4 regions of the Streptomyces sp. NPDC111628 genome follow, and region 2 is predicted to be linked to each of the others. Evidence: riboswitches for the same ligand, from Rfam matches in the RefSeq annotation. Region 2 holds a riboswitch; each other region holds the start of a gene.
The links. A riboswitch is a leader RNA that binds a small molecule or an ion and turns the genes downstream of it on or off. The one in region 2 is predicted to bind cyclic di-AMP.
Positions count from the first base shown of each region.

Region 1 (4,202 bases), on a different contig from region 2:
CTGTTCGGCCTGGTGGGCGCGCTGACGGTGGTGAACGTCTTCATCGCGGTGCTGTGGACCTGACGGCCGCCCCCGAGCCCTCGCCCGCGGACCGCAGCCCGGCCCGGGCCCGGCCGACCGCCCCCGCCGCGACCGCCAGCCACCCGGCCACCGCGATCCACAGCAGCGCCCGGCCGGGCGCGTCCAGCCACGGGACGTCGACGACGACGGACACCGAAAGCGTCGCCGCCGCCGTCATGCCGAGCGGGAAGACGGTCGACCAGCGGCGCACGTCGTAGCGCGGGCGGGGCCAGGCGATCTCGGCGGCCAGGAGCACGGCGTACCAGGCGAGGTCGAGCGTGAGCAGGAGGACGGTCACGTCGTGCAGGACGGCCTGGTCGTCCGCGTTCCACAGGTACATGCCGGTCCCGGCCGCCGCGAGCAGCTTGGCACCCGCGAGCGCCGAGATGGCGAGCGCGCCGCCCGCCACCCAGTGGTCCCCGGCCCCCCGGGCCACCTGTCGCAGGTCGAAGCGGAACAGCGCGATCAGGTAGAGCACGATCCCCAGCCAGAACGGCACCAGCGCCGCGTGCGCCAGCCACGGCGTCGAGGTGGCCGCGGCCAGCGTGGCGGCGAGCACGGTGAGCCCCTCCGTGGCCACGCAGCCCAGGAACACCGCCCCGGGCATCCGCCGCCCCCAGTGCTGCACCACCAGGAACAGCAGCCACGGCCACAGCAGGGCCGCCAGCGCCAGCAGCACCGCCGCCAGGAGCGACCAGCCGAGCAGGGAGAAACGGGTGCCGAGCACGGTCGTCGCGGCGACGGCGGTGAGCGCCCCCGGCGTCCCCGCCCGCTGCACCCACTGCACCCGGTCGGCCAGCAGCAGGTAGACGAAGTTCGCCGCCAGTATCAGCCAGGCGCCGCAGGCCAGCACCAGGGCGATCCGGGACAGGACCTCGCGGCCCGTCAGATGCAGGGCGACCGACACGATGCCGGTCGCCATCACCGCGGCCCCGGCCGCCGGTGGACGCTGCGCCCACCAGGCGCGCAGCGCGGAGGGATGGGTGGCCGATGACATGCGCCCGATGCTAAATACCTCGCCGATCAGCCCGGGCGCACCACGCTGTAGATCGACGACTCGCCGTCGTAGAAGATCGATTCCTCGCGGACGTACGCGCCCGGCTTCGGGGCGTGGATCATCATGCCGTCGCCGATGTACAGGCCGACGTGGCTGATGTCGTCGTAGAAGAAGACCAGGTCACCGGGTTGCGCCTGGGAGACGGAGACGGTGGTGCCCGCGTTGACCTGGTCGTAGGTGACGCGCGGCAGCGTCACGCCGGCGGCCTTCCAGGCGGCCTGGGTGAGGCCCGAGCAGTCGTAGGAACCGGGGCCCGTGGCGCCCCAGACGTACGGCTTGCCGATCTGGGCGCGGGCGAAGGCGATCGCCTTCTCGGCCTTGGTGCCGGTCGAGGTGCCCGGCGTCGACGAGCCCGAGGAGTCCGACGAGCCGGTGCCGCCGGAGGTCCCCGAGGACCCGGAGCCGCTCTCCTGCCGGGCGGCCTCCTCCCGGCGCTTGCGCTCGGCCTCCTCCTGCGCCGCCTGCTGCTTCGCCAGCTCGGCGGCCTTGCGCTCGGCCTCCTCCTGCTTCTTCTTCTCGATCGCCGCCAGCCGGGCCTTCTCCTCGGCGGTCAGTTCCGAGAGCAGCTCCCGCGCGGTGGCCAGCTTCTTCTGGACGGTCGACTTGGCCGTCTTCAGATCGGTCTGCGAGTCGGTGAGCGTCTCGAGGCTCTCGGTGGCCTCCCGGCGCTTCTTCATCGTCTCGGACTGCTGCGTGACGTAGTCGTCGACGGCGGTCTTCTGCCGGCCGGTGAGCCGGTTCATCAGCTGGTTCTGGTCGAAGTAGTCCTGCGGCGAGTCCGCCAGCAGCAGCGTCGCGGTCTCCGGGACCGAGGCGCCCGTGCGGTACTGGGCGGAGGCGAAGGAACCCAGCTCCTCGCGCGCGTCGTTGAGCTTCTGGGTGCGCTGGGCGACGTCGTCGAGGAGGCCGTCGACCTTCTTGCGCTGCTTGGTGGTCTTCTCCTTGGCCGCGTTGTACTTCTCGGTCGCCGACCCGGCCTGGCGGTAGAGGTCGTCGACCTTCTTCTCGACCTCCTCCAGGGTCGGCCGGTCGTCCGACGGCGTGGCGTTCGCCGTCTGGGACAGCAGGGCGACGGAGGTGAGGGCCGCGGTGGCGAGGGCCGGGGTCCGTATGCCCGCGACGCGGGTACCGGTGGGACGCGACTTGCGGTGCGACGCCAAGGAGGCGACTCCTTCCAGTGCTCCGCCTACCGGGTTAGCTGTCGGGTTCGGGCGGTGGTTCGGAAGGGTTGCCCTACGGCGTGACCGTCCTCGCGTCTCGTCGAGGGCGGTGCGGCCGATTCACCCCAAGGTCTCGGTGGGTCCCCGGCTCCGGGTGCCGTGCGGGCACGTCGGACTCGGCGGAGGCCGCGCGGACCGGCGAGGTTCGCCGGAGGGGGTCGAGCGGCCTGCCCCGCACCGTAGCCAACTCGTGTGGCCGCTGTGAAGGTTGGTGGGTGATATGCCCGATACATTTTCGTGACCTTTCGTTCGGGTGGCTCCGGGGCGGCCGCGGGCGTCACTCTTCGTGGTTCCGCTGGTCGCAGGGTGTGCCCGCGCCGAGGGGCGGCGGGCATTTTCCGGGGTGGCACCGGGTTGTCGGTGGGGCGCCCTAGACTCGGAGAGCGATGAGCAGCCTCTTTGACGACAGCTTCCTGGCGAACCTCCAGACCCCCCGGGGTCACGAGGAGGAACCCCCGCCGCCGCCCGAGGACGAGCACGGACCGGAGCCGGTGCCGCACGATCTGTTCGGCGGGAAGTTCGACGCGCCCCCGGAGCGGGACACCCACTACCGGGACGGCGCCCCGCGCCCCGCCCTGGACGCCGCCGCGCTCCTGGAGGGGCTGAACGAGAACCAGCGCGCCGCCGTCGTCCACTCCGGCTCCCCGCTGCTCATCGTGGCCGGTGCCGGTTCCGGCAAGACCCGCGTGCTGACCCACCGCATCGCCCACCTGCTGGCCGAGCGGAGCGTCCACCCGGGCCAGATCCTCGCGATCACCTTCACCAACAAGGCCGCGGGCGAGATGAAGGAGCGCGTCGAGCAGCTCGTCGGCCCGCGCGCCAACGCGATGTGGGTGATGACCTTCCACAGCGCGTGCGTGCGTATCCTGCGCCGCGAGTCGAAGAGGCTCGGCTTCACCTCGTCGTTCTCGATCTACGACGCCGCCGACTCCAAGCGGCTCATGGCGCTGGTCTGCCGCGACCTGGACCTCGACCCCAAGCGCTTCCCGCCGAAGTCCTTCAGCGCGAAGATCAGCAACCTGAAGAACGAGCTGATCGACGAGGAGGACTTCGCCGCCCAGGCCGCTGGGGGCACCTCCCAGACGGAGTCTGGGGGAGGTTTCGAGAAGACGCTCGCGCAGGCCTACGCGATGTACCAGTCGCGGCTGCGCGAGGCCAACGCCCTCGACTTCGACGACCTGATCATGACCACGGTCAATCTGCTGCGCGCCTTCCCGGACGTCGCCGAGCACTACCGACGCCGCTTCCGGCACGTCCTGGTCGACGAGTACCAGGACACCAACCACGCCCAGTACGCGCTGGTGCGCGAGCTGGTCGGCGTGCCCTCGGAGCACCCCGTCGACGTGCCGCCCGAGGCCGAGGTGCCGCCCGCCGAGCTGTGCGTGGTGGGCGACGCCGACCAGTCGATCTACGCCTTCCGCGGCGCCACCATCCGCAACATCCTCCAGTTCGAGGAGGACTACCCGGACGCGACGACGATCCTGCTGGAGCAGAACTACCGCTCCACGCAGACCATCCTCAGCGCCGCCAACGCGGTCATCGAGCGCAACGAGTCCCGCCGCCCCAAGAACCTGTGGACCAACCAGGGCAGCGGCGCCCAGATCACCGGGTACGTCGCCGACACCGAGCACGACGAGGCGCAGTTCGTCGCCGACGAGATAGACCGCCTCACCGACGCGGGCGAGGCCAAGGCCGGCGACGTCGCGGTGTTCTACCGGACCAACGCCCAGTCCCGTGTCTTCGAAGAGGTCTTCATCCGCACCGGCCTGCCCTACAAGGTCGTCGGCGGTGTCCGCTTCTACGAGCGCAAGGAGGTCCGGGACGTCCTGGCCTACCTGCGGGTGCTGGCCAACCCGGAGGACTCG
Region 1 covers NZ_JBVKBZ010000001.1:641,442-645,643, forward strand. Annotated here, with positions in the region: gene ACZ7MF_RS03165 (hypothetical protein) at 1-63, shown strand, start outside; gene ACZ7MF_RS03170 (tellurite resistance/C4-dicarboxylate transporter family protein) at 41-1,057, opposite strand; gene ACZ7MF_RS03175 (C40 family peptidase) at 1,084-2,277, opposite strand; cyclic di-AMP (ydaO/yuaA leader) riboswitch at 2,284-2,469, opposite strand; gene pcrA (DNA helicase PcrA) at 2,724-4,202, shown strand, end outside.
Region 1: another riboswitch for cyclic di-AMP. It lies ahead of ACZ7MF_RS03175 (C40 family peptidase); the one in region 2 lies ahead of ACZ7MF_RS10050 (M23 family metallopeptidase).

Region 2 (4,202 bases):
ACGGGGTCGAGCTACTGTTCGTCCACACCCTGCTGCAGAGCCCGACGGCCGCCCTGTGCCTCGGCCCGACCCCCGGAGAGACGCCATGAGTGCCACGGAGGAGAAGCTCCCGCGCGCCCTGTGGGTGCGACTGATCATCTACATCGCCCTGGGGCACGTCTTCGGCGGCTTCCTCTACCTGCTGTTCGAGGTGGGCGCCAAGTAGCGCCGTCCGCGGGCGGGTGACTCAGTCCAGCATCCGCTCGCGCAGCCGCTCCCGGGTCCCGGGAGTGAGCCGCAGGCCCTGCTCCAGGTAGGCGTCCACGCCGCCCCAGGTCTCCTCGACGGTCTCGAAGGCCGCCGCCAGGTACTCGGCGCGCGCGTCGAACAGGGGACTGAGCAGCTCCATGACCTCGGGGGAGTAGGCCGAGGCCGCGGAACCGCTGCGGCGCACCTTGTAGCGGCGGTGTGCGGCGTTCGACTTCAGGTAGTCCTCGACGACGGCATCCCGCTCGACACCCAGGGCGAGCAGGGTGACGGCGATCGACAGGCCCGCGCGGTCCTTTCCGGCGGCGCAGTGCATCAGGGCCGGGACGCTGTCCTCGGCGAGCGCGTGCAGGATGCGGGAGTGCTCCGCGGTGCGCTCCGTGACGATCGAGCGGTACGAGCCGATCATCCGGCCCGCGGCCTTGCCGTCGGCCAGAATCTCGCGCAGCTGGTCGAGGTCGCCGTCACGGACCATCTTCCAGAACTCGGCGCCGTCGGCCGGGTCGCTCAGCGGCAGGTTCACATTGCGCACGCCCGGCAGCTCGACGTCCGGGCCCTCGAGCTTCTGGTCGGCCGCGTTGCGGAAGTCGAAGATCGTGTGCAGGCCCAGCGAGGCCAGGAACGCGGCGTCCTCCCCGGTGGCGTGCGCCAGGTGACCGCTGCGGAACAGCACCCCCTGCCGCACCCGCCGCCCGTCCACGGTCGGCAGTCCGCCCACGTCCCGGAAGTTGCGCACGCCGGTCAGCTCGGGTTCGGTCGACGGGACCTGCTGCGTCACGGGGGCTCCTCCCACTCCGCCCCGCCGCCGCTGCTCGCCGACGGGCTCCACCCGACGATACGGCATCACCTGTGCGCGAAACCTGTGCGCGAAATGGCGTTCCGAGGGATATTCCGGACCGATAAGAGCCTTCTGTCCGAATTGGCACCTTAATAACAACTGGCCCTGAAATGGCGGAGGGTGAAGGAGGGGTGCGTGAGCAGCGTCATATCCGTGACCGTGCGTTGCCCGTCATGTTCACGTAATTCAACTGTTTCTCAAGGGGCTTCAGGTAAAAGCGCGCGGCGGAAATCGACGCAGGGTTACCGGATATTCCCGTAAAGGATCAATCGGAACACCTGTCGAGGGAACCCCTCGCTTGTCCCTGTGCGTCTTGGTCCCTTACGTTCACCACCGATCCGGACGGACGCCTAATCCTGCCGCCGACCGGAGCCCGCACTCATCGACCACCCGTACACGGCAGGAGCGGGGGACCCACAGGTAGAACTGCCTGTTCCGGTTCCCGGAACGGCTTGGGGTAAAGCCGCGTTTCGGCGCGGCCGGGCATCTCCAGCCCGCACCCGACAGCTCACCTCGCAGGCGCCGGAGAGGAATTCGCCATGCCCGCGAAGGGTAAGCACCGCCGTACCAGGGCCATGCGCCTGACCCGCACCATCGCCGTCGCCGGTACCGGTGGCGCCGCGCTCGCGCTCCCGCTGATGGGTGCCGCCGCCGCCAACGCCGCTCCCGCGCACTCCGTCTCCGAGCAGGCCGTGCAGTCCGTTCCGACGTCGGCCAAGAAGGCCGCCGCCGAGAAGAACTCCGACTCGCGCACGTACACCGTGAAGAGCGGTGACTACCTCTCGAAGATCGCCGACGAGCAGGACGTCGACGGCGGCTGGAAGAAGCTCTACGCGGACAACCGCGAGGCCGTCGGTTCCGACCCGTCGCTGATCCACCCCGGGCTCAAGCTCTCGGTCGGCGGCCAGGCCGCCAAGTCGTCGGCGCCGTCCTCCGCGCAGTCGCAGAAGCCCGCGCAGAAGTCCGCCGAGAAGTCTGCCGAGAAGCCCGCCGCCGCGAAGCCGGCTCAGAAGTCGACGGACGCCGAGAAGGCTTCCTCCTCGGACACCGGCAGCCAGTCCACGGGCACCACCAGCGGCTACACCTCCCCCGTCGCGGGCGGCACCGTCGGTACCCCGTACCACCAGTCCGGCAGCATGTGGTCCAGCGGCTACCACACCGGCACCGACTTCGTCGTCCCGACCGGCACCTCCCTCAAGGCCGTCGGCGCGGGCACCGTCGTCTCCGCCGGCTGGGGCGGCGCGTACGGCAACCAGGTCGTCATCCAGCTCGCCGACGGCCACTACGCCCAGTACGCCCACCTCTCCTCGCTCTCCGTCTCCGCCGGTCAGTCGGTGACGGCGGGTCAGCAGGTCGGCCTCTCGGGTGCCACCGGCAACGTGACCGGCCCGCACCTGCACTTCGAGATCCGCACCACGCCGGACTACGGCTCGGACATCGACCCGCTGGCGTTCCTGCGCTCGCACGGCGTCTCCGTCTGACGACCGGTTCCGCGCGGCCTCCGCGCCCCGAAGGCCGGACCCCAGATCCCCGGGTCCGGCCTTCGGTGTGTCCGGACCCCGGTGTACTCGCCGTACGGGCCCTCGCCGTATTCCGGAATTGACGAATACTTTAGGCGTGGCCTTTCTCACCGCCCGTCAATCCCTTCCTACGGTCGCGTAGGTCACATTCCAAGGTGAATCATGGGCCGATGTGGCAGACGATTCGAAGAGTGACAGCAGAGCAGTGATCGGGTCGTACGTGGCAGTGGGGGACAGCTTCACCGAGGGCGTCGGCGACCCCGGCCCCGACGGGGCGTTCGTCGGCTGGGCCGACCGGCTCGCCGTACTGCTCGCGGACCGGCGCCCCGAGGGCGACTTCACGTACACGAACCTCGCCGTGCGCGGCAGGCTCCTCGACCAGATCGTGGCGGAACAGGTCCCGAGGGTCGTCGGACTCGCGCCGGACCTGGTCTCGTTCGCGGCGGGCGGCAACGACATCATCCGGCCCGGCACCGATCCCGACGAGGTCGCGGAGCGTTTCGAGCTGGCGGTGGCCGCGCTGACCGCCGCGGCCGGAACCGTCCTGGTGACCACCGGGTTCGACACCCGCGGGGTGCCCGTCCTCAAACACCTGCGCGGCAAGATCGCCACGTACAACGGGCACGTCCGTGCCATCGCCGACCGCTACGGCTGCCCGGTGCTCGACCTGTGGTCGCTCAGGAGCGTCCAGGACCGCAGGGCGTGGGACGCCGACCGGCTGCACCTGTCGCCGGAGGGCCACACCCGTGTGGCGCTGCGCGCGGGGCAGGCCATGGGCCTGCGCGTCCCGGCCGACCCGGACCAGCCCTGGCCGCCCCTGCCGCCGCGCGGCACGCTCGACGTCCGGCGCGACGACGTGCACTGGGCGCGCGAGTACCTGGTGCCGTGGATCGGACGCCGCCTGCGGGGCGAGTCGTCGGGCGACCACGTGACGGCCAAGGGGACGCTGTCGCCGGACGACATCAAGACGCGGATCGCCTCGGTGGCCTGACGCGAAGGTCGGTGGTGTCGCGACGGAGGTCGGTGGTGTTCCCGGCGGGCCGGTGTCCCGGCGGTGCTAGCGCCGGGTCGGTGTCAACGCCGCCCGCTCCAGGCCCAGTTCGCGGGCCAGGGCCTCGTCCACCCACTCCTGCGCCCGGGCCCGCGACACCGTGCCCGTGTACGACGTGAGCTGCACCGCCAGCCCGTCCAGCAACGCCGTCAGCCGCAGGGCCGCGGCGTCCGGCTCGGGGCAGGAGAACTCGCCGGCGGCCACGCCCTCGGCGATGACCTCGGCGATCGCCGCCTTCCACTGGCGGTCCAGCTCGCGCGTGACCTCCCGCAGTGCGGGCTCGCGCGGCGCCGCCGCCCAGCCCTCGATCCACAGCCGCCAGCCCTTGGCCGGACCGGTCGGCGCATACCACCGCACGGCCGCCCGCAGCCGGCGCAGCGCCGACGTACGACGGGCGAGCAGCCCCCGCAAGTGGGCGAGGTCGTCCTCGGCGGCATGGGTGAACGCGGCGGCGACCAGGCGCTCCTTGGTGGAGAAGTGGTAGAGCACCAGGGCGTTGCTGACGCCGAGCGCCGCGGCCACGTCGGCGATCCGCAACGCCGCCACG
Region 2 covers NZ_JBVKBZ010000002.1:495,471-499,672, forward strand. Annotated here, with positions in the region: gene ACZ7MF_RS10035 (helix-turn-helix domain-containing protein) at 1-89, shown strand, start outside; gene ACZ7MF_RS10040 (DUF6126 family protein) at 86-205, shown strand; gene ACZ7MF_RS10045 (tyrosine-protein phosphatase) at 227-1,024, opposite strand; cyclic di-AMP (ydaO/yuaA leader) riboswitch at 1,462-1,621, shown strand; gene ACZ7MF_RS10050 (M23 family metallopeptidase) at 1,624-2,565, shown strand; gene ACZ7MF_RS10055 (SGNH/GDSL hydrolase family protein) at 2,810-3,595, shown strand; gene ACZ7MF_RS10060 (TetR/AcrR family transcriptional regulator) at 3,662-4,202, opposite strand, start outside.

Region 3 (4,202 bases), on a different contig from region 2:
GAGCCGGACACCTTCGTGGCGGGAGCGGACGGCAGCGGGGTGCTCACCGCCGCGGGTGCCGTCGTCGTCGTACTGGCCGAGTACGCGCAGCGGGCGAAGGCGCCCAACCGCCACCTGGAGGGGTAGGGAGAGCGGGGCGAGGAGATACCGATGTGCATTCCGCCCCCGGGATGACGTACAGTGGTGAACACAACGACGCGGGGTGGAGCAGCTCGGTAGCTCGCTGGGCTCATAACCCAGAGGTCGCAGGTTCAAATCCTGTCCCCGCTACTGAAGGCCGAGGGCCGGAATCCGAAAGGGTTCCGGCCCTCGGTGCGTTTCCGCAGGTGCCCCGTGTCATCCGGTCGGCCCCTCACCGCTCGCCGCCCGCCCCCGCCCCCGGAACCCTGGAGTCCGGGACGGCAAGCGGCGCGGACGTACGGGGCGGCGGGAGACGAGTGGTGCGGCCAGGTGACGTGGACGACGAGGGAGCGGCCGCCAGGGCCGGTGGCAGGCTCCCCGGCGATCCCGTGCCCGACCCGGGCCTCGGCGACGAGGCGCCGACCGGGCCGCCCCCGGGACCACCGCCCCGCCGGCGGGCCGGGTACGGGCGGACCTTCGTGCACGCGCTCCCCGTGCTGCTGATCGTCGTCGCCATCCTGTACGACATCTTCACCCCGAGGTACTTCACCGCCGGGCCCCTCTACACGGCCGCGCCCCTGATCGCCGCCCCCCTCTACTCGCGGCGCGGCACGGCGCTCACCGGCGTCGCCGTGGTCGCCGCGGTCATCGCGCTGCAACTCGGCAAGGGCGTCATCCACTACGTCGACTCCCTCACCGAGCTGATCACCATCGCGACGGTCGCCGTGCTCGCCGTCCTCGTGAACGGCATGGTCCGCCGCAGCAGCGAGCGCCTCGTCTCCGTCCGCGAGATCGCCGAGGCCGCCCAGCGCGCCGTCCTGCCCGAACCCGCCGAGCGGATGGCGGGCTTCGAGATCGCCGTCTGCTACGAGGCCGCGCAGGCCGACGCCTTCATCGGCGGTGACCTGTACGCCGTGCAGGACAGCGCCCGCGGCGTCCGGCTGATCGTCGGGGACGTGCGCGGCAAGGGCATGGGCGCGGTGGCCGCCGTCGCCGTCGTGATCGGCGCCTTCCGGGAGGCGGCCGAGCAGGAGGCGACGCTGGAGGCGGTGGCGCAGCGCCTTGAGCGGGCGCTGGCGCGCGAGGGCACCCGGCGCGACGGACTGGACGCCTTCGAGGGCTTCACCACCGCCGTCCTCGCCGAACTCCCGCACGGCGACGGCACCGTCCGCATCGTCAACCGCGGCCATCCGCCGCCCCTGCTGCTCTACGGCGACGGAACCCTCGGCCCGCTGCCCGCCCACGAGTCGGCGCTGCCGCTCGGCATGGGCGAGCTGGGCGTGTGGCCCGACCGGGCGGAGGAGGCCGCCTTCCCCGGCGGGGCCACGCTGCTGCTCTACACCGACGGGCTGACCGAAGCCCGCGACGCGAAGGGCGAGTTCTACGATCCGCAGGCGCGGCTGGCCGGCCGCGTCTTCCCGCATCCGGCGAGCCTGCTCGGCACCCTCGCCGAGGACGTGCGCCGGCACTCCGGGGGCGGCATGGCGGACGACATGGCGCTGCTCGCCGTCCGGCGTCCCCGGCCCGGCGATCATGATCATTGTCACGAGCCGTGACAGTACGACCCCCCTCCGCATAACAACTGATACACCGTCAGAAGAAAGTGCGGCGAAGAGGAATACTGAGGCCCGGTCAACTCGCCCGGTTTTCACCGGTCGTGAGGCGTACGTCCCGGCGGTATTCGGTAATGATCAAGAGGAACGGCTTGGAATCGGAGCCTCGCGTCTATTAACGTTCGATAACGCAGCGCGGTCGTCCCAGCCGTCACAGAAGGCGGCTCCGTGCGCACGCGCCGAATCCCGCAAGGGAACCGGGGAACCACCACATTGGGGTGAATCGGGCGTATGCCGTCGTGGAAACACGGTCGGCAGACACCCGTAGGAGACCTTCCTGCTCCGAACCCGTCAGCTAACCCGGTAGGCGAAAGGAAGGAAAGGAGTACGCCCACGTGGCGTCAAACCGGCCTGCCCCCGAGGCCCCGTCCGCGCCCAGTGGGCACGGCACCGACACCTTCGGCTACGACGGCTACCGCGCCGAAGAGGGTCCCTGGGAGGAGTGGAATCCCACCGCGGAGTCCATCCGTCCCGTACGCGGCCGGCACCGCGTGGCCAAGCAGCGCGGCGGACTCGCCCGCAGCTCCACCGTCCTCGGCGTCGGTGTCATAGCCGCCGTCGGAGCGGGCGGCATGGCCAGCGCGCAGACCGGCAAGCCCCCGGTGTCCATCTCCATGCCGGACCTGCCGAACGTCGGCTCGCTCCTTCCCGGCGACGACGAGAAGTCGGAGCCCGAGGGTTCCGCCACCCCGCTCAGCGGCATCACCCAGGCCGCCGCCGCCGACAGCGCGGAGGGCACCGACACCACCGGCGCCGGTGAGTCGCTGCGGGCCCGGATCATGGCGCAGGCCGAGCAGCAGCAGGCGCAGGTCGAGACCAAGGCCGCCGCCGAAGCCGCCGCCGCGGCCGAGAAGAAGGCCGCCGACGCCGCCGCCAAGGCGGAGAAGGAGGCCGAGGAGAAGGCCGCCGCCGCCAAGAAGAAGGCGGAGGAGGAGGCCGCGAAGAAGGCCGAGGCCGAGCGGCTCGCGAAGCTGGCCAAGCAGTACACGCTGCCGACCTCCTCGTACACGATCTCCTCCACGTTCAACCAGGCCGGCTCCCTCTGGGCCTCCGGTCACCACACCGGCCTCGACTTCGCCGCCCCCACGGGCACGCTGCTCAAGGCGGTGCACAGCGGCACCATCACGTCGGCCGGCTGGGACGGGTCGTACGGCTACAAGACCGTGCTCACCCTCGACGACGGCACCGAGCTCTGGTACGCGCACCAGTCCTCCATCAACGTCAGCGTCGGCCAGAAGGTCACCACCGGTGACGTCATCGGCCGCGTCGGCGCCACCGGCAACGTCACCGGCGCCCACCTCCACCTCGAGGTCCACACCGACGGCGGCACCGGCATCGACCCGATGTCCTGGCTGCAGAGCAAGGGGCTCACCCCCTGATCCGCGCCGCCCACGACGCGCCCCGCTGATCACCGGCGGTCCTGACGGCGACCCCCCGACGTCAGGGCTGCCGGTTTGCTGCGCTGCTGGTTTGCGGGGATTTTGCGTGCCTGCCGGAATCGCCCGCTCCGGCACGGTCGTTGACTCCCTACATGACTTCTCTGCGCAAGCTCGGCTCCTCCGACCTCGAGGTCTTCCCCCTCGCCCTCGGCGGCAACGTCTTCGGCTGGACGGCCGACCGTGACCGGTCCTTCGCCGTCCTGGACGCCTACACGGCGGCCGGCGGCAACTTCGTCGACACCGCCGACTCCTACTCCGCCTGGGTCGACGGCAACAGCGGCGGCGAGTCCGAGACCGTCCTCGGCCAGTGGTTCGCGGCCCGCGGCAACCGTGACGACGTCGTCCTCGCCACCAAGGTCAGCCAGCACCCCGAGTACCCGGGCCTGTCCGCCGCGAACATCAAGGCCGCGGCCGACGCCTCACTGCGCCGCCTGGGCACCGACCACATCGACCTCTACTACACCCACTTCGACAAGCCCGAGGTGCCGGTCGAGGAGATCGTCGGCGCGCTCGACGCACTGGTGAAGGCCGGCAAGGTGCGGCACATCGCCGCCTCCAACATCTCCGCCGAGCGGCTCGCGGCGTCCCTGGAGTTCTCCGACCGCGAGGGCCTCGCCCGGTACGTCGCCCTCCAGCCGCACTACAACCTGGTCTCCCGCGACACGTACGAGGGCGAACTGCGCGACCTCGCCGAGCGGGCGGGTCTCGCCGCCGTGCCGTACTACGCCCTCGCGGCCGGCTTCCTCACCGGCAAGTACCGGCCCGGCACGGAGGTGGACAGCCCGCGGGCGGGCGGTGCGGCCAAGCACCTGGAGACCGAGCGGGGCCGCCGGGTGCTGGCCGCCCTGGACGAGATCGCCGCGGCCCACGAGGCTCCCGTCGCCACGGTCGCCCTCGCCTGGCTGGCCGCCCGGCCGACCGTGGCGGCGCCGATCGCCTCCGCACGCACGGTGGAGCAGCTGCCGGCGCTGCTGGGCGTGGCCGAGCTGAGCCTGACGGAGGACGAGGTCGGGAGGCTGACCCGGGCGTC
Region 3 covers NZ_JBVKBZ010000005.1:20,943-25,144, reverse strand. Annotated here, with positions in the region: gene ACZ7MF_RS25875 (dihydrofolate reductase family protein) at 1-126, shown strand, start outside; tRNA gene ACZ7MF_RS25870 (tRNA-Met) at 197-270, shown strand; gene ACZ7MF_RS25865 (PP2C family protein-serine/threonine phosphatase) at 456-1,676, shown strand; cyclic di-AMP (ydaO/yuaA leader) riboswitch at 1,901-2,058, shown strand; gene ACZ7MF_RS25860 (M23 family metallopeptidase) at 2,069-3,112, shown strand; gene ACZ7MF_RS25855 (aldo/keto reductase) at 3,265-4,202, shown strand, end outside.
Region 3: another riboswitch for cyclic di-AMP. It lies ahead of ACZ7MF_RS25860 (M23 family metallopeptidase); the one in region 2 lies ahead of ACZ7MF_RS10050 (M23 family metallopeptidase).

Region 4 (4,202 bases), on a different contig from region 2:
GACCCAGGTCGGTGTTGATGCGCACCGTGCCGGACAGCTGCTGGACGTCCGACTTGGCGATCTTCTCTATGAGCTGCTCCGCCGTGACCTTCGGCAGGTCGGGGTCGCCGGAGTCGGCGAGCGCGGGGACGAGCCCGATCGTCGCGGCCGCCACTCCCATCACCGCGACCGGGACGACGTACCGCGCGGCCTTGCGCCGTCCGGCCCGCAGCTCCTCGCCCTCCCCGGCGGTCGTGTTGTCGTCGGAATCGATCGGTGCCATGTGTGCCCTACCTCCGTCGTCGGCGGCGGCTGTCTCGCGACCTCGCACTCGTTCACCCGTGAGCCGCCATTCTCACCCGAATCGGTGAGGATTGGTGTTTTTCCGTGGTGTCCATCTGACCAAATCGCCGGAGCACAAGCGTCAGACCGCGGGCTCAACTCCGCCTACTCCTGCGGGATGACACGCAGGGGTGCCGACTCCCCCGGCCCGTAGGGGACCGCGACGGACCGCGGGGCGGCGACGGACCGCGGGGTGCGGTCAGCCGGCCCGGTGGACCACCGCGTCGCACAGCTCCACCAGCGCGGCCTTCGCGTCGCACTCCCGCAGCGGGGCCAGCGCGGCCCGGGCCTCCTCGGCGTACCGGACGGTGTCCCGGCGGGCCTGCTCCAGCGCGGGGTGGGCGCGCAGCAGGCGCAGCGCCTCGGCGTGCCGCGCGTCGTCGCTCAGGTCGGAGTCGAGCAGCTCGCACAGCGCGATGTCCTCGGCGAGCCCCAGCCGGGCCGCCCGCTCGCGCAGCCGCAGTACGGGCAGAGTGGGGATGCCCTCACGCAGGTCCGTGCCGGGCGTCTTGCCGGACTCGTCGGAGTCGGAGGCGATGTCCAGGACGTCGTCCGCGAGCTGGAAGGCGACGCCGAGCCGCTCGCCGTACTGGGTGAGGACGTCCACCACCGTCTCGTCGGCGCCGGACATCATCGCGCCGAACCGGCAGGAGACCGCCACCAGGGAGCCCGTCTTGCCGCCCAGCACGTCCAGGTAGTGGTCGACCGGATCGCGGCCGTCCTGCGGGCCGGCCGTCTCCAGGATCTGACCGGTGACCAGCCGCTCGAAGGCGAGGGCCTGGACGCGGACCGCCTCGGGGCCGAGGTCGGCGAGGATCTGGGAGGCGCGGGCGAACAGGAAGTCGCCGGTGAGGACCGCGACCGAGTTGTCCCAGCGGGTGTTCGCACTGGCTACGCCGCGCCGCACGGCGGCCTCGTCCATCACGTCGTCGTGGTACAGCGTGGCGAGGTGGGTCAGCTCCACGACCACGGCCGAGGGCACGATCCCGGGGGCGTAGCGGTCTCCGAACTGGGCCGAGAGCATCACCAGCAGCGGCCGGAACCGTTTCCCGCCGGCCCGCACCAGGTGCTGGGCGGCCTCCGTGATGAACGGCACCTCGCTTTTGGTTGCCTCAAGCAACCCTTCCTCGACAGCAACCAATCCGGCCTGGACATCGACTTCCAGAGCCTGGTCCCGCACGCTCAGCCCGAACGGCCCGACGACGGTCACGAGGGGTCTCCTGTCTGCTGGTGTCTACTGGCGATTACCTGGTTTGTCGATAGGTCGCTGCCACCACTCAAGTCAGCGTATCCGGTCACGTTTCGATCACCGCTAGCGCCCACCGTTACAGGCTGGTCGGTATCGGATCATGAACGGTATGTTTTTGATCAGGTGATATGAGCAGATTTTGATTGATATCGCCAGAGGGGACGAGCCGGAGCCGGAGGGCGAACGGGCCGGAGCCGCCACCGAAGATCCCACCACTCCTCCCAACGGCCCGCACTTCGAGAACGTCACCCGATCGACAAGCCCGCCTCCTCCCCGCTCCCCCCTCCGCACCCTCCCCCTCTGCACCCTCTCCCTTCGCACCCTCTCCCCTTCCCCGCTTCCCGCCCCTCCCGGCTCGACACCCGAAGCCGTCCCCACCCGCGGCCGGTTGACCCCTAGTTGGGGTTAATGCCCTATTTGCCGTACTTGTTGAAGCCAGTGAGTTGGCTCACTCCGGACGCCCCGCAGGCAACCCCGTCGGAACCTGTGCCCTCCCTTTGCCCCGCAAGCCAGTTGGGGATTGACAGCAGCAAAGGATCAAGAGCCTCAAAGGCCTCAGACCAAGGTCAACAGGCATGTTGGGTGATTCCTGCACTTGTTCCGGACATGTGCTCTCGCATACGTTCCCGGCCTGTCGGGTGGACGCCGAATCCTGCCACCGCCCGTCGCACAGTCATCCACCCAACAAACTCGCAGGCAGGAGCGGGGGACCCAGGTAAGTCGCCGCACCGGTCACCACCGGAGCGGCTCGGGGTGAAGCCGTACCCGTCAGGGCACGGCCGGGCACCTCCCCGCCCGAACCCGACAGCTCACCTCGTAGGCGTAAGGAGAGGGACATCGCATGTCTGCCAACGGTCAGAACCGTCACGCCCGCACCAGCCGCCTCGCCCGCAAGCTCGCCGTGGCCGGCACCGGTGCCGCGGTGCTCGCGCTGCCGCTCATCGGCGCCACCACCGCTTCCGCGGCCACCCCGGCCGCCGCCACGACCGCCACCACGGCGGCCACGACTTACCCGGACAACCTCGACGGCTGGATCCGCGAGTCGCTCGACATCATGGCCCAGCACGGCATCCCCGGGACCTACGAGGGCATTCACCGCAACATCATGCGTGAGTCCTCCGGCAACCCGCTCGCCATCAACAACTGGGACATCAACGCCATCAACGGCACCCCGTCCAAGGGTCTGCTCCAGGTGATCGACCCGACCTTCCAGGCGTACCACGTCGAGGGCACCTCCTGGGACCCGTACGACCCGGTCGCCAACATCACCGCCGCCTGCAACTACGCGGCCGACCGCTACGGCTCGATGGACAACGTCTTCAGCGCGTACTGAGCCGCCCCGCCGCGGTAGCGCGTCACGCGGCAGCGCACCGAGCGGCAGCGCATCAAGAAGTACCGAAGATCCGATCGAGGACGACGGCCACGCCGTCGTCCTCGTTCGTCGTGGTGACCTCGTCGGCCACCGCCTTGAGTTCGGGGTGGGCACCGGCCATGGCGACACCGTGGGCCGCCCACTGGAACATGGGGATGTCGTTGGGCATGTCCCCGAAGGCGATCGTCCGCCGCCGCTCCAGACCCAGGTGCTCGGCGGCCAGCGCCAGACCGGTGGCCTTGGTGATGCCGCAGGGCTGGAGCTCCACCGTGCCGGGCCCCGACATGGTGACCGTCGCGAGGGAACCGACCACCGCGCGAGCCGTCGCCGCCAGTTCGTCGTCGGTCAGCTCGGGGTGGCGCAGCAGCACCTTGCTGATCGGCGTGGACCACAGCTGCGCACGCCGCTCGACGCGCACCGCGGGCAGCGTCGGGTGGGGCATCAGGTAGCCCGGCTCGATGAGGGTCAGCCCGTCGACGCCGTCCTGGTCCACGGCGGCGTGCACCTGGCCCACCTCGGCCTCGATCTTGCCGAGCGCGGTCTCGGCCAGCTCCCGGTCCAGGGTGACCGACCACAGCATCCGGTGCGCGCCGGCGTCGTACACCTGCGCGCCCTGTCCGCACACCGCAAGCCCCGTGCAGCCGAGCCGGTCGAGCAGGGAGCGCACCCGGGGTGCCGGGCGCCCCGTCACCACCAGGTGCCGCGCACCGGCCCCGGCGACCCGCGCCAGCGCGGCCAGCGACCGGTCGGAGACGGTGTCGTCGCCTCGGAGCAGCGTGCCGTCCAGGTCGGTGGCGACGAGTGAATATGCGGTGCGGTCCATGATCAGAGAATACGGACACCGCACCCGTCCGACTCACCCGTGACCGCTTCCGAACGAGGGCGTAGCGAGTGCGCTCGAACCCGCACGGGGTTGCACGAAGAGGCCCGATGATGTCCGAATCCTGACACATCATCGGCTAAAGCCGGTTCAGGGCCTGTGTCCCGGTTGGCAGCGACATGGCACGCCGACCATCCGCAGGCGCCAAGATCGCGTCCCGGGCCCCGCCGCCTTCGGTCGCACTGCCCAACAGCGGCACGTCACCCGTAACGTGTGGCCCGACCACGTGTCACGCGACGCACACCGATCGCGTGGCGCACACGGCGCGCACGGCGCACATGGCGAGCACGAAAGCGAGGCAGCACCCGATGCCCCCCTTCGATGTCCCCGAGGGCGACCCCTTCGGCCCGCACAACCTTCCGTACGGCGTGTTCTCGATC
Region 4 covers NZ_JBVKBZ010000001.1:456,028-460,229, reverse strand. Annotated here, with positions in the region: gene ACZ7MF_RS02240 (LolA family protein) at 1-262, opposite strand, end outside; gene ACZ7MF_RS02235 (polyprenyl synthetase family protein) at 521-1,531, opposite strand; cyclic di-AMP (ydaO/yuaA leader) riboswitch at 2,239-2,407, shown strand; gene ACZ7MF_RS02230 (transglycosylase SLT domain-containing protein) at 2,412-2,903, shown strand; gene ACZ7MF_RS02225 (HAD family hydrolase) at 2,956-3,765, opposite strand; gene fahA (fumarylacetoacetase) at 4,131-4,202, shown strand, end outside.
Region 4: another riboswitch for cyclic di-AMP. It lies ahead of ACZ7MF_RS02230 (transglycosylase SLT domain-containing protein); the one in region 2 lies ahead of ACZ7MF_RS10050 (M23 family metallopeptidase).